DNA from 4 places in the Inediibacterium massiliense genome. Region 4 is predicted to be linked to each of the others. Evidence: riboswitches for the same ligand, from Rfam matches in the RefSeq annotation. Region 4 holds a riboswitch; each other region holds the start of a gene.

Region 1 (2,210 bases), on a different contig from region 4:
CATAGTAAAAAGTACAGCAATAGAAACTATCATATGATTACAGATAAGGCATATCATCATAGTAGATAAAACAAATATAAATTTTTCTAATGGATTTACTCTTCTTAGGGTAGATGTATAAGCTAATTTATCTATTGAAATCATAGTTCTTGACTCTTCTTATTTCCTTTTTTGCCTTTGACATATCCAAAATAATATCCTATAAATCCTGCTCCTATAGCTGCTTGTAAAGAAAACAATAAGCTTTCAATTTCTCCACTTGGAGGTTCCCAAATAGGAGAAAACCATGGCTTATAATTAGCATCTACCTCTGAAATGGTATTTTCTGCTTGAGCATCTGCTCCTTCAAAGGAAGCATTTTTTAAAAACAAAAGAGGTGTAACAGCAATTACTATTACAAGAAATCCTAATATCATATTTTTTTTCATGATACTTTTATTTTTTTTCATGTTTATGCCTCCTTAGAAATTACATCTAGCTCTAATAATTCATCTTTATTATAATTTGTCAAAAGATTAAATACAATAACTGTTAAAATTCCTTCACTAATAGCAAGTGGTATTTGTGTCACAGCAAAAATACCCATAAACTTTCCTAAGGATAATATAAATCCTCCTGTTGGATCTGGAAAAGCTAATGCAAGTTGAATAGAAGTAGTAATATAAGTCATCAAATTTCCAACAGCAGCTGCAATAAATATAGAAATTGATTGAGACACATTCATTTTCTTTAAAACCTTATATAATACATAAGATACAATAGGTCCTACAATACCCATTGAAAAAGTATTTGCTCCAAGAGTTGTTAGTCCCCCATGGGCAAGTAATAAAGCTTGAAAAATCAAAACAATCAATCCTAAAACACTCATAACTGCTGGTCCAAAGAGTATAGCTCCCAAGCCTACTCCTGTTGGATGAGAGCAACTTCCTGTTACTGATGGAATTTTAAGAGCAGACAATACAAAAGCAAAAGCTCCTGCCATTGCAATAAGCATTTTGATACGCGGATTGGATTTTGTTTTTTTGTGAATAGAAAATAACCCTGCTACAACAAATGGTATACACAATCCTCCCCATGAAATTGCCCATACAGGAGGTAAAAACCCTTCCATAATATGCATTGCAAATACAGTTTTAGGTATGAATAATAAGGCCAAAAATATTCCTAAAGAAATTTGATATTTTTTTGACATGCAATCACCTCTTTATTTTATAGTATTGTTTCTTTTTATTCCTTTATGCTCCAATCAAAAAATCCTTTTAACAAGTTTGTTAAAAGGTAAACATAATCCATCATACACAATTTTAAAAATTGGCAAACTAAATATGATGACACCTTCTCTATTCCTCGTAGAGTTGATCGTGCAAAATATAGGCAGGTCTTCTGACTTAAGAATCATCATTTAAGTACGCCTTCCCTTTTTAAAAGTGGCATTGTATACTTAAACTCTTCTAATACAGCTACGGGATAGTTTAGGAGTCTCACCCAATTCCCTTTTATGAATTAAAATTTAATTCATACCTATATTTTATAATTTAATTTTTCTTATTACTCATAATATTATTAGTTGATAATAATGTCATAATACCATTAGTATTTGTCAAAATCAATAAAAAAATGTATAAATTAATAAGAAATATAATCCATTTTCATATTTTTACCTATTACATATATTCTACCTATACATTAAAAAAACAGTTCATTAAAAATGAACTGTTCAGACTGTTGACAAAGTATATTTTAGCAAGCTTAGCTCATTAAAAATGGACTGTTTTTTGAATCAGAATATTTTCATCCATTTTTTCATCATATATTTTATAGTTGTTTCTCCCATTATTTTTTGCTTCATACATGGCTATATCCGCACGTTCTAGAATCTCTTCTATATTTATCCCATGGTCTGGAAAAATGGAAATACCTATACTACAAGTTACAAATACTTCCCTATTCTTTATACAAAAAGCTTTGGAAAAAGTACCTAAAATTCTATCTGCAATCTGTATCACTTCATCTTTTAAATAAAAGCCATCTACTAAAACCATAAATTCATCTCCACCTATTCGAACTACCAAATCATTTTTCCTTATACTTTGTTGCATTCTTTTAGCAACTTTTTTCAATAATTCATCTCCTGCTGCATGACCTAAAAGATCATTGGCAAATTTGAATTTATCCAGATCTATAAACATAACCCCTAACATTGTTTTTTC
Region 2 (2,210 bases), on a different contig from region 4:
AAATGTTAAAGAAAAATCATTGGTATGATCATTAGGATCAATATCTAATGTGAAAAGATATTGATCTTTTATATACTTTTGATAAATTTTATGGGGATCATATAAAGTTTCTCCTTCTTTGATACGAGAAAGATTATGTTCTAAAGATTTTTTCATTGTTTTTAGTTTTTTAATTTCAGTACTTAATGTTTCAATTTGAGTGGTGAGCATTTGTTTTGTTGTTTCTAATGAATGATTACTTAATATAGTTTGAATATCATTTAATGAAAAACCACTGGCTTTTAAAGACAGTATTAAGTAAAATTTAGGGAATTGGTTTAAGGAATAATATCTATATTTTGTTTTTTCATTTACATAGGAAGGTTTAATTAGATTGATTTTATCATAAAAAATAAGTGTTTGTTTGGTGATATTAAATATTTTACATATTTGTCCAGATAAAAAATGAAAATTTGACATAATTCCTCCTTAAAATATTTGACTATATAGTAACAATATAGTTTATAATGAATAATGTCAAATGAAATTCATAAAGGTATATTTGTAGTAGACAATTTTATAGGATCATAAATTTTGATAGAGCAATCTATCTTCAGGGAATCAGGTGAAAATCCTGAACAGTCCCGCTGCCGTATAAGCTAGCTTATGCAGATGCCACTGGAAATACTGGGAAGGCGCATAAAGTGACAAAGCTTGAGTCGGAATACCTGGTTTATGATTTGTATAAAAGATTTTTTACGAGCGATGAAAAATCTTAGAGAGATAGTGTCTCTGATTTTTTGTACCCTTGTAAAAGGGTACTTTTTTATTTTATAAGGGCAGGAGATGGTGGAGGGGGTATACAAGAATTTTTAACATTGATAATGATACTAAATATTATTGTTAAGGTAAAAAGTAAGGATGGTAATATGAAGAAATATATTTATAATTACTGGGAAGAAGAAGCAGATTGGTATGATGAAACGCTTCCTTCAAATGTGAAATATGAGGATCTATTGAAAGGTTTGGCTAACTATATTTTTTCTTATATTCCAGATATTGAAAAAAAACAATCATTAAATATATTAGAGTTAGGCTGTGGAACAGGAAGGTTGTTGATAGAATTATCTAAAACTCATCACAACGTAATGGGAGTGGATATATCTTGGAATATGCTAAAAATAGCAAAAGATCATGGGAAAATTTTAAATGTTCCTATTGAAGTGTATCAGATGGATGTACATTCTATGCTATTTGAAGAGGATTCATTTGATTTATTAGTTGGAAGCAATGTTGTTTGGACTCTTGAAAATCCAGTCAAAGCCTATGAAGAATGGTATAGAGTACTAAAGCCTCAAGGAAAGTTAATAGTATTGGATGCAAATTGGAATTTATGGCGGTATAACCCGTTAGAAAGAAAGAAGTATCAACAATACCAAGAGTATCTAATCCATAAATATGGCAGAGGGACACATACATATAAAGACTTATTTTATGGAGAAGAAATTGATAAAAAAACATACTTAAGTGATAAGTATAGACCAGATTGGGATATAGATGTACTCAAAAGTATTGGTTTTCATAATATTCAAATTCAACATAGTGTTTCTGACATTATATGGGATTCAAAGACTATTGAATTAAATCATTTGACACCACCATTTATGATTTGTGCACAAAAATAATAAAATAGGAGGAATATATATGGATTTTGGAAAAAGAATTAAACAATATTGGGAAGGGGAAGCAGATATTTATAGTGTTTGTATAGAAGAGGAATTAGGAAACTTTCAAAGAGAGGCATGGAAAAAAATAGTATTAGAGTATGCACCCAAAAAACAATGTTTAGATATCCTTGATATCGGAACGGGCCCAGGATTTTTTCCTATTGTTCTTGGAGAGGAAGGACATCATGTAACAGGAATTGATATAACAGAAAATATGATTTCTTATGCAAGAAAAAATGTTGAGAGGGCTGGAAGTAAAGCAAATCTTTTAACAATGGATTGTCATAATTTAGAGTTTGAGGATGATACTTTTGATTTGATTGTGTGTAGAAATTTGACTTGGACATTAGATAATCCTATTCAAGCCTATGAAGAATGGCATAGAGTATTAAAACCTTCAGGAAGATTATTAATTTTTGATGCCAATTGGTACTTGCATTTATTTGATGAGAAGCTAAGAGAAAAATACGAAGAAAATGAAAAAAAACTTATTGAAAAATACGG
Region 3 (2,210 bases), on a different contig from region 4:
CTCTCCTAGATAAGCTCCTGCTATAGATTCTTTATCTTCTTTTTCTTGTAATCCTTTTACTTCTACTTCATATGTTCCATTTTTATCTAATTCTATACTTGGTTTCTCTGGTTTTGGTTCTGGTTTTTCTTCATCTATATCTTCTTTCATAAATTTTAATGTATCTTTATTGGGCACTACTCTAAAAATTGCTGGCATATTTCCCATTGGTTCTACATTCATACTAAATTGAATTTCTGATTCTAAATTTGGTATTTCAAATTTTATGCTACTTTCTGTTTCTTCTTCTTCATTTTTATTAATCACTTTTGCTTCATGTTTTACTTCTTGTCCACCTACACTTATTTTTATATTGCTCATCCAGTCACTTCTCTTTAATAACAAAATCATATATTTCTTTGAATCTTTGACTTGGATTTTTGCTTTCTCTCCTAGATAAGCTCCTGCTATAGATTCTTTATCTTCTTTTTCTTGTAATCCTTTTACTTCTACTTCATATGTTCCATTTTTATTTAGTTCTATAATTGGTTTTTCTGGTTCTGGTTTTGGTTCTAAGTTTTCTTCCTCTTGTTTTTCCTCCATTTTATTTTCTATTTTTACTTGATTTTTATCTAAACTTTCTTGATCTTCTTGTTCTTGCTTTTGATCTTCACTTTTTAAAGTTTCTGCATCTATTTCTATTTTGCTGTCTTCTTTGATCTCTTTATCATTTTTTTCTTTAGATTCTGTTTCCGTCTCCTCTGATTCTTTTTCTATATGAATTGTATCTTGTTTTTCTTGGGTATCGTCTATAACTTCTTCTATATCTTGATCTGATTTTATTTCATTTTCTTCTTTTACATCATCATTATCATTTTCTGCGGTTACCTCTATTCCATCATCTGATTTTTTATCTATATCCTCTATATCTTGCTTTTCTTTATTATTTTCTATAGTTTGTACATCTTCATCAGATTCATCTGATACTTCATGGTCTGTCTTATCCTGACTCTTTTCTTCTTTATCTACACTGCTTACTTCTTGTATAGATACACTCTCTTCATCGGAAATAGCTATTGAAGCTTGAGGTATTCCTCCTATAATCAAAACCATTATTAACAAAATACTAATTCGCCTATGAATGTCTTTAAAAATATTCATAATGTCTCTCCTTTTTTTACATTTTATTTAAATCATAATTCATCCCCTAGTTTTATTTTATAATTCTGCTTTCAGTTACTTATGATTTTAAAAATATAAGTATGTTTATAATCTTATTAAAATCAATATCTATCAATGCTATTTCTAATCACATACTTTTTCATTTGATATTTTATTTATATATCTCCTTCATTTTTTACATAAAATCTCTCCTTTCCTTTTTTAAAATTCATCTAAGGGATGATTGATCATCATATTTATCACTTTTTTCATTTTTTAACACTTATAAAAATAAAAAAGTCTTGACCTCCACAAAAGATCAAGACTTTTTATTCTAAACATACAATATAGACTTATATCCACACTTCTATATTGATAAGTAATGATATATAAGACATATTTTATCTTGCATCTATCCTTTTCTCGGAAGGTCATATGCTACAATTTTTAGGCAGGTCTCCTGACTTATGGATCATCGTTTTTCTTTGTCTTCCCAGCAGTTTCCCAGTGACATATAAAAGAAGTACTTCCCACTTACAGTGGCCGGACCGTTTAGGATTTTCACCTAATTCCCTTTTCATCTTTGAATTTTATATCAAAGAACCTAAAAACAATTATTTAGTTTTTTATAACAGTATCATTCAAGTTTATAAACTTATCTGACTTTACTAGTTTATACCATATGTCATTATTTTTCAACCAATATATTACATTTTTTACATCATCATTTAAAATATTACAAATATATACAAAATCATGATAGCAAATATAAATATTTAGATACAAAATTATCAATCCCATAAAATAAAACACCTGTTAGATTTCTCTAACAGGTGTTTTATCCTAAAGTTAATATGCTTTTGCTACATAAACCATATGTTTTGCTTCTTTTCCACAGAAATGACATTTGTGTCCTAAATTTTCTTGCTCAAAAGGAATACATCTAATAGTAGCACTTGTCTGTGCTTTTACATTTTCTTCGCATTCTTTTTCTCCGCACCACATAGCTTTTGCAAATCCAGGCTCTTTATCCATTTTTTCTTTAAAATCTTCAAAGCTTTCTACATAAT
Region 4 (2,210 bases):
CTGCAAAAGCTGCTTCTGTTGAGTTTTTATCATAGCCTTTAAACGCTTTATCTTTCATATAAGTTCCATCGTCTCTCTGATATTCCATTAAACGATGCAGCATGTTTCCATTCTTTTTTACATAATCTCCTGCTAAAGGATTCTCTCCTACTGCAATTAATCCTTGTATAACTTTTCCTAATGTTTCTGGATCCGTTGAATATTTTCCAAATCCTCCAGAATCATTTTGATCTGATTTTATGTAATTGATACATCCCTTTAATAAATCAGAAACACCTGCATGATCTTTATGATTAGATAAAGCAATCATGGCTAAGACAGTCTGTTTTAAATCAGCACTCCACTTTCCCTTTATATAAGCTTGATCTCCTTCTACGATAAATTTACTTTTTAATATCTCTACTGCTTTTTCTACATTATATTCCCCACAAGCCATATCAAGAGCTAACATACAATATATATGGTGAACAATCTCTTCATCAAATTCTCCGGAATCTTTTTGCATTTTTATTAACGTATCTACATAATTGAGAGCTTTTCCATCACATTCAAAGTTTCTTGGATCTTGTCCACATGCGATAGCTTCCATAATTCCTTTGTAATTATTGTAAACATTTTTTTCGTCTAATGAATATGTTCTTATTTTTTTTTCTATGATTTTCATATCTTGATCTAGATTATTACTTGAATGATGATATGCCATAGCTGGTATATAATCTATAGAATTGTCTTTGTAATAATCTTTTAATTTTTCCAGTCCATCATCTATTACACTTTGATAATCTACTTCTACTTTTTCTTCCATAAGAGGCTGTATTTCAACTTTTTTTATCACCTCTTCTACTTCTTTTTGATCAATATTCTCTGTGTCAGTTTCTTTTTCATATACATTTTCTACTGTAGTTTTTTCTTTTTCATATACAGAATCTGCAACTGTTTCTTCTCCATAAACATACATCAGATTATCTAGACCTGGCATATATGAAAAAAGCATTGCCACTACTAACAGTATACTAATAGATTTTCTCATGACCTTCCTCCTTTTTATTATAATTTTTTAAATCATTTTTCTCCTTTCATAAGCATAAATAAAATCAATAGGAAAGTCCCAACTTTAATATTGTTAGGACTTTTATATAAATGTTCTTTTTATAATTATGGTACCTGTTCATATAACAAACTTGTCGAAAATTTGTCTACTAAAGGGTGAAAAAAGGGTGAGTTTAAAGAAGAAACCAAAAGAACATTTATAATTTCCTATATATTATAAAAAAACCTTGACTTCCTAATGAAAGTCAAGGTTTTTTATACATAAGCATGATGCATGTATATCTACATACTCTTATTTTACCTTTACATACCACCTTTCCTCGGAAGGTTAATGCCTCATTTCTTAGGCAGGTCTCCTGACTTGTGGATCAATACTTTCCTTCACCTTCCCAGTTTCCCAGTGGTATACTAAAGGATTGTTCCCCACTTACAGTGGCCGGACCGCTTAGGATTTTCACCTAATTCCCTTTTCATCCTTGATATTTACATCAAAGAACCTAAAAAAATATTTAATTTAAATACTCTCTTACCATGATAGATTGTATCTTATATCCCATTTTTTTTCAATACAATATATTACATTTTTCTCAAAATTTTCTCGACATTTTTCGACCTTTATTTTTCTTCACTAGAAATGTATCCTATTTTTCTTTAAATTTCTCAATAGAAAAAAGCTAGCCTAAGCTAGCTTTTTTCATTATTGTATAGATTTGTATAGATTATAAAGCATCATGGCAGCTTGCGCTCTATTTGCATTTTCTTTTGGCATAAAAGTACCATCTGGCATTCCACTGATAATAGCTTCTTTTACACATAATGCTACATTTTCATTTGCCCAAGAAGCTATATTTGTTTTGTCACTAAATCTTTCTAATTCGTTTGTATTTGCTTTTTCTTTTCCTTTTTGTGTGAGTACCTTTCCAATGATGGTTGCCATTTCTTCTCTTGTAATTTTTCCATTTGGATCAAATATAGTTTCGCTTCTTCCACTTACGAGTCCATTTTTGTATGCAGTTTTAATGTATGGAGTATACCAAGCCATATCCTCTACATCTGTAAAGCCTACATTTATATTTTCTATGTTTAATCCAAGCATTTTTGTAATTAGGGTTGCAAATTCTGCTCTTGTGATAGATGCACCAGGGTCAAATACATCTTCA

What was found. Region 4 has a riboswitch for cobalamin ahead of BN2409_RS03460 (Ig-like domain-containing protein). Riboswitches for the same ligand answer to the same signal wherever they lie in the genome.
Region 1: it holds a riboswitch for cobalamin, as region 4 does, so the genes downstream of both, BN2409_RS04510 (energy-coupling factor ABC transporter permease) here and BN2409_RS03460 (Ig-like domain-containing protein) in region 4, are expected to answer to the same signal.
Region 2: it holds a riboswitch for cobalamin, as region 4 does, so the genes downstream of both, BN2409_RS10885 (class I SAM-dependent methyltransferase) here and BN2409_RS03460 (Ig-like domain-containing protein) in region 4, are expected to answer to the same signal.
Region 3: it holds a riboswitch for cobalamin, as region 4 does, so the genes downstream of both, BN2409_RS05285 (NEAT domain-containing protein) here and BN2409_RS03460 (Ig-like domain-containing protein) in region 4, are expected to answer to the same signal.

Annotation. Positions count from the first base shown of each region.
Region 1 is NZ_LN876586.1:140,284-142,493, reverse strand. Features, by position in the region: gene cbiQ (cobalt ECF transporter T component CbiQ) at 1-144, opposite strand, end outside; gene BN2409_RS04515 (energy-coupling factor ABC transporter substrate-binding protein) at 141-449, opposite strand; gene BN2409_RS04510 (energy-coupling factor ABC transporter permease) at 452-1,192, opposite strand; cobalamin riboswitch at 1,357-1,540, opposite strand; gene BN2409_RS04505 (GGDEF domain-containing protein) at 1,758-2,210, opposite strand, start outside.
Region 2 is NZ_LN876587.1:498,569-500,778, forward strand. Features, by position in the region: gene BN2409_RS10880 (MerR family transcriptional regulator) at 1-459, opposite strand, end outside; cobalamin riboswitch at 553-729, shown strand; gene BN2409_RS10885 (class I SAM-dependent methyltransferase) at 909-1,664, shown strand; gene BN2409_RS10890 (class I SAM-dependent methyltransferase) at 1,684-2,210, shown strand, end outside.
Region 3 is NZ_LN876586.1:307,234-309,443, reverse strand. Features, by position in the region: gene BN2409_RS05285 (NEAT domain-containing protein) at 1-1,140, opposite strand, end outside; cobalamin riboswitch at 1,574-1,763, opposite strand; gene proS (proline--tRNA ligase) at 1,990-2,210, opposite strand, start outside.
Region 4 is NZ_LN876585.1:140,190-142,399, reverse strand. Features, by position in the region: gene BN2409_RS03460 (Ig-like domain-containing protein) at 1-1,030, opposite strand, end outside; cobalamin riboswitch at 1,380-1,566, opposite strand; gene BN2409_RS03455 (S-layer homology domain-containing protein) at 1,748-2,210, opposite strand, start outside.